Regions from separate parts of the Thomasclavelia ramosa DSM 1402 genome, predicted to be linked through region 2. Evidence: a T-box and tRNA genes for the amino acid it is inferred to sense, from the RefSeq annotation. Region 2 holds a T-box; the other holds one or more tRNA genes.

Region 1 (3,430 bases), 610 kb from region 2:
AAACTAAAGAAATGTTTATTTCGATATAAAATAATCAAATATATTGCCATTTCAACAAGTCGAGCAATAATCGTTGCAATAGCCGCCCCTTGAATTCCCATTTTAAAGAATCCAAAATTTCCAAAAATCAAACAATAGTTTAATGCGGTATTAGTTATTACTGCTACTATCCCCACTTTTAGCTGAATCTTGTTAATACCAACTGCTCGTAAAGCCATCATACAAGTGAACGAAACAGCAAAAGGGATATATGTATATTTAGCAAGATGTAAATATTTAATCGCCTCATCAACTATAATCGGTGTTTTAGAAAACAATTCAATTGCGTATTGAGGAAAAATAAAAATTATTAATGTAAATAAAAGTCCTGCCCCAACCGCAAAAGCCATATTAATATTAAATACCTCTTGGCAATTTTTCTTCTGCTTAGCCCCGAAAAATTGAGCAATATAGATTCCCGCCGCTCCACATAACCCAAATAAAATTGAGTTCATAATTAGAAAAAAACGATTTGCCACCGTTACTGAAGTTAATGCAATATTGCCAATACTGCCAATCATTACATTATCAATTAAATTTACAAACGTTGTGATAAACTGTTGAGCCATAATTGGAAAAGCAATACTAATAACAGTTCTATAGAATTGTTTAGTTCCAAAATATTTCTTCAGCATCATCACTCATCCTTTTTTCTCTTTAATAAATCAGGGAACGCACGTATCAAACGCCGGTGCCCATATTTAAACAACTTCTTTTGTCTAATTAATGATTTTAAGACGATTTGCTGCTTTTGCCATTCTAGACGCTGTTTTTCAATATATGCACGTGCTTCATTTTGTTTTTCCTCAATACTTGCAATCAATCTATTTTCACTTTCTTCCAGTACTTGTTTTACTAATTCTAATTTCTTTTCAATATCCAATGCTACATGTGTTGATACAATTGTATCAACAATAAAGAGAACTGATAAAACCCCACTTAAGACAAATAAAATATTTTCATCAACTAATAATAGCTTACTAGTAAAAAAAGGCTGAACATAATCGATTGCCACAACACTAAATAAACCAAAACAAATAAAACCCTCTAAACAAACACGACCATTCAAATTAAAAGCCTTTTGGCTATAATCCCACCAGCGTCGATGGAACAGTTTCTCCATTACATACGAAGTAATATATTCTAATAAACAAGCTACTACCCCGCCACTAATAAATAAAGTATAAATAGGATAATTAACCTGCTGAATATCAAATAAAACAATTACCAGCATTGCACCAAAACCATAAATAGGAATCCAGGGACCATTTAAAAAACCTCGATTATATGGTTTTTGATGCCGTGATAAAGGCAAAATGATTGATTCCCAAATCCACCCCATTAAACAATAAATAAAGAATGAAACCACAAGAATTATCAACTTTCCAGTCATATTTTGCCTCCTTTAAATAAATTAAAAAGTCTGCCAAAGCAGACTTAATATACAATTGGTGGAGCCTAGCGGGATCGAACCGCTGACCCCCTGCGTGCAAGGCAGGTGCTCTCCCAGCTGAGCTAAGGCCCCAAAATATTAAAATATATATGGTGGGCCTGAATGGATTTGAACCATCGACCTCACCCTTATCAGGGGTGCGCTCTAACCAACTGAGCTACAGGCCCATATATATCTATTTGCAATTAACTAATGGTGGGCCTGAATGGATTTGAACCATCGACCTCACCCTTATCAGGGGTGCGCTCTAACCAACTGAGCTACAGGCCCATCAATCAACTGCCCTAATATAATAGCATGTAGATTCTTTACCGTCAAGCATTTATTTATAATTTTGACAATTTTTTTTATTTCTTAATTTTATCAAAAAAATCGTCATTGCATATTATTTGTTTGCATATCTAAATATTGTTATACTTTGATTATAGTTTATATTTAAGGGAGGCAATTATGAACTTATATGAAATAGAAGTATTAGATAATAACAATCAAACAATCTCACTAAATAATTATAAAGATCAAGTTTTACTAATCGTCAATACAGCAACCGATTGTGAATTCACCGAGCAATATGATGATTTAGAAGAACTTTATGAAAAATATCATAATTATGGTTTTTGTATTCTAGATTTCCCATGTAATCAATTCGGTGAACAAGCACCTGGAACAATGGAAGAAATCATGTCTTTTTGTGCGGATACTTATGGTGTTAGTTTTCCGCAATTTGCTAAAATCGAAGTCAACGGCCCAAATGAATCACCACTTTATACATATTTAAAAGAAAAACAAGATAGTACTTTATCAAAACGAATCGACTGGAACTTCACAAAATTTTTAGTTAATCAAGAGGGTGATGTCGTTGCCCGCTTTGAACCGTTAGTAAAGCCAAGAGAAATTGAAAATAATATTAAAAAATTATTAAAATAAATCTTTATAACAACATACTTGCATTGCAACATAATAAAAACTACTAAATTGAATGAACTTATTATTTTAAATCAAAAATAATAAGTTCATTTTTAATATTAATATTCATCGTATCTGATACCTCATCTTTAAGATAAGATTCTTGTATATTCCTCTTTTAATTACATATATTATTAAAGGAGGTAATAATGGTAAAATTTGCAATTTATACATTTTTAGGATTTATTCTTGAGTCAGTATATGTTTCAATCTTAAAGAAAGAATTCTATCTATCGGGATTACTAAAAGGACCGTTTATCCCTATCTATGGCTTTGGTGCATTATTGATTTTAAGCATTGTCCCTTATCATACTAATAATTTTGAAATCTTTTTTTATTCACTATTCGGCTGTACTGCCCTAGAATATTTGACTCACTTTTTCTTATCATATGATTCACAAATAGAAGTATGGAATTATGGTAAAATACCTAGCAATTATACTAGCCGTATTTGTATGTTCTATAGCTTGATGTGGGGATTTTTAGGAATTATTTTAGTTAATTACATCGATCCATTTATTAATAGCCTTCTAATTAATTTAAATTATTATGCTGTTAATATTATCGCACTCATATATATCCTTATAATCCTATATCAATTTTATAATCAGCAATTTCAAGTAACAAAAAAGCAGCCTAAATAGGTTGCCTACATATTAGATTCTCTTTTTTCTCATCGCATCAAATGCTTTTAATAAAATTGCCTTAACATCAAATAAAGCATAAGCACCAATTCCGATTATATCAACCGGACAACGTACTAAACGCTCAATTTTAATTTGTTCAAAACAAATCAAAGGACTTAACAAGACAACATCAGCATCAATTCGGTTTTCTAATGCTTCAGCAATTGAATAAGCTTGAATTTCACATTTTACAGAGCCTTTTTCAGATTCTTCAATCAGCTTTTCAACAAAAAAATCACTTGGTATTTCTGTATCCCACAATAAAACAATTTTTTTCATCTTGCTA
Region 2 (3,430 bases):
GTACTCCTAAAAACATTGGTGTTTCTGGGACAATTGATTTAGATGAAGATGAATCTGAAGAATAATAGATAAGTATTAGCTTAGCTAATACTTTTTAATTATGATAGAGCATTTTAAAGGTGAAGAAGTTTTTGTTAAAAAGGTATTAGAGTTTAAAGATCAAGCTCTATATAAACAAAGACTTGTTTTAACTAAATTTTTAAATCCATATCATCAATCAATTGTTTATAGCATTGTAGGGAATCAAAATGATTTGATTGTTATTGAAGATGGTGGAATGGTTGATAGTGAAATGAAACGTTTGATTATTGCACCATCATTTTATCAAATTGAAAAAGAAGATTTTGAAATAGTTTTAGCTAAAATAAGTTATGCAAAACCATTTGGTACATTGAATCATCGAGATATTTTAGGAGCATTAATGTCTTTAGGGGTTAAACGCGAATTATTTGGGGATATTTATGAGTATGAGGATAATTTTTATGTTGCCATGGATGCAAAAATCTATGAGTATGTAAAAAATAACTTAATTAAAATTAAACGTAGTAAAGTTAAAATTTTAGAGAGTGAAGAGATTATTACAATTAAACATCAATATATAAGTAAAACTTTTATTGTCTCCTCATTTCGTTTAGATAAAGTTGTTTCAACTTTATATGGAGTGCCTCGAAGCAAGGCTGTCAGTTATATTCAATCAGGTTTTGTAAAAGTTAATCATAAAGAAGTTGAAGAAATAAATTATTTGTGTAATAATAGTGATATAATATCGTTAAGACGTCATGGAAGAGTTAAATTTGTCGATACTAAACGACGAACTAAACAGGATAATTATGTCGTTGAAGGGTATTTTTATAAGTAGGGGAGTGAGACGATGAGTGAATTTAAAAAGCAATTTAGGGGCTATAGTGTTCAACAAGTTGATAGTAAAATAGATGATTATCAAGCTGAGTTAGCATCACTAAAGCAGCAAGTTGCTAGTTTAACAGATGAATTAGATCATGTTAAAGAACAAAACTCGCTATTGCAGCATCGTGTCAATATTACCGAAAAAACTAATGAAGAAATTGCTCGTCTAGCCTTAAAAGAAGCAAGTGAATTGATTGATAAGGCTAAACGCAATGCCAATATGATCTTAAAAGAATCATTGGACTATGTTCGTAGTTTATCTAGTGAGATGAATGATTTTAAAGATCAGGCAATTAAATTCCGTTCATCGGTTCAAAAAATGTCCCAAGATATTTTGGATTCAATCGATAATTCGGAAGTCTTTAATCTTATTAACGAAGAAGATGAAGATAACTAAATACGATGAAAGAGACAGTTTATAGTAAGATGTTTGTAGAGAGCTGATGGATGGTGAAAATCAGTAACTATTATTATAATGGATCACTCTGGAGTAGCACCTTGAAATTAGTAGGGGTTGCCGTTAATCGCGTTAAGATGTTTGAGTGCGTATTGGAAAATACGAATTAAGGTGGTACCGCGAATTATTCGTCCTTTTATTTTGAAAGGACGTTTTTTAATTTATTTGGAGGAAAAGAAATGAACTATAAGGACACACTATTAATGCCAAAAACTGAGTTCGAAATGCGTGGGAATCTTCCTAAAAAAGAACCTAAGTATGTTGAACGCTGGCAAAAAGAGAACATGTACGAAAGAGTAATTGAGCAAAACAAAGGGAAAGAAGATTTTGTTTTTCATGATGGTCCACCATATGCCAATGGTAATATGCATATGGGACATATGTTAAATAAGGTAATCAAAGATGTTATCTGTCGTTACAATAATATGGAGGGACGCTATACGCCATATATTCCTGGTTGGGATACGCATGGATTACCAATTGAAAATGCGATTCAAAAATTAGGGGTAAATCGTAAAGAAATGTCTACAGCGGCTTTTAGAGAAAAATGTGATGAATATGCTCATGAGCAAGTAAATAAACAAATGGAACAATTAATCAGAATGGGGACATTTGCTGATTATAAACATCCATATTTGACTTTAATGCCCGAGTTTGAAGCTAATCAAATTGATGTATTTGCAAAAATGGCAATGGATGGATTAATTTTTAAAGGGTTAAAACCTGTCTATTGGTCACCATCAAGTGAATCAGCTTTAGCAGAGGCTGAGATTGAATATCATGATATTAAGAGTCCGACTATTTTTGTTAAATTTGCTGTTAAAGACGGTAAAGGAATCTTAGATACTGATACTAGCTTTGTTATTTGGACAACTACACCTTGGACTATTCCTGCAAACCTGGCAATTTGTTTAAATGAGCGTTACGATTATGCACTGATTGAAACAACTAAAGGAAAATTAATCGTTCTAAATGAATTAGTTGATTCATTAATGGAAAAATTTGAAATTACTGAGTATAAAGTAATCAAAAACTTTAAAGGTAGTGAGTTAGAATTAATCACTTGTCAACATCCTTTATATGATCGTGAATCATTAGTGATCTTAGGTGATCATGTTACTGCTGAGGCGGGGACTGGTTGCGTTCATACAGCACCAGGATTCGGAGCAGATGACTTTTTCGTCGGACAAAAATATGGTTTACCAGCATATTGTAACGTTGATGAACATGGATGTATGATGAAAGACTGTGGTGAATGGCTAGAAGGTCAATATGTAGATGATGCAAATAAAACAGTTACAATGAAACTAGATGAATTAGGAGTTTTATTAAAGCTTGAATTTATTACACATAGTTATCCACATGATTGGCGTACTAAAAAACCAATTATTTTTAGAGCGACTGATCAATGGTTCTGTTCAGTTGATAAAATCAGAGAGAAATTATTAAGTGAGATTGATAAAGTTAACTGGTTAAATGAGTGGGGACATATTCGTATTTATAATATGATTAAAGATCGTGGTGACTGGTGTATTTCTCGTCAAAGATCTTGGGGAGTACCGATTCCAATCATTTATTGTGAAGATGGAACACCGATTATGGAAGAAGAAGTTTTTAAACATATTTCTAATTTATTTAGAAAATATGGTTCAAATGTTTGGTTTGAACGTGATGAAAAAGATTTATTACCAGAAGGATATATAAATGAACATTCACCAAATGGTATCTTTAAAAAAGAAAAAGATATTATGGATGTATGGTTTGACTCAGGTTCCAGCCATACTGGATGTATGATTGAACGGGGATATCGTTATCCAGTTGATTTATATTTTGAAGGTAGTGATCAATACCGTGGCTGGTTTAACTCTTCACTGATTGTTGGAACAGCAGCTCATGGTTGTGCACCATACAAAACAGTTTTATCACATGGATTTGTTTTAGATGGCAAAGGCAATAAAATGTCTAAATCATTAGGTAATACTGTTGATCCAATTAAATTAGTTAACCAATATGGAGCTGATATTGTAAGATTATGGGCAACTTCAGTAGCTTACCAGCAAGATGTAA

Evidence for each region. The T-box of region 2 lies ahead of ileS (isoleucine--tRNA ligase). A T-box ahead of a tRNA ligase gene usually reads a tRNA of that ligase, here a tRNA-Ile.
Region 1: it has a tRNA-Ile gene. The T-box ahead of ileS (isoleucine--tRNA ligase) is inferred to sense a tRNA for this amino acid. The anticodon was not compared.

The regions. Positions count from the first base shown of each region.
Region 1 covers NZ_CP036346.1:2,653,185-2,656,614, forward strand. Annotated here, with positions in the region: gene EYR00_RS12730 (MATE family efflux transporter) at 1-674, opposite strand, end outside; gene EYR00_RS12735 (putative ABC transporter permease) at 677-1,432, opposite strand; tRNA gene EYR00_RS12740 (tRNA-Ala) at 1,489-1,564, opposite strand; tRNA gene EYR00_RS12745 (tRNA-Ile) at 1,583-1,659, opposite strand; tRNA gene EYR00_RS12750 (tRNA-Ile) at 1,686-1,762, opposite strand; gene EYR00_RS12755 (glutathione peroxidase) at 1,943-2,419, shown strand; gene EYR00_RS12760 (putative ABC transporter permease) at 2,608-3,102, shown strand; gene EYR00_RS12765 (hypothetical protein) at 3,115-3,423, opposite strand.
Region 2 covers NZ_CP036346.1:2,047,645-2,051,074, reverse strand. Annotated here, with positions in the region: gene EYR00_RS09970 (cell division protein SepF) at 1-65, shown strand, start outside; gene EYR00_RS09965 (YlmH family RNA-binding protein) at 101-859, shown strand; gene EYR00_RS09960 (DivIVA domain-containing protein) at 872-1,303, shown strand; T-box leader at 1,300-1,502, shown strand; gene ileS (isoleucine--tRNA ligase) at 1,543-3,430, shown strand, end outside.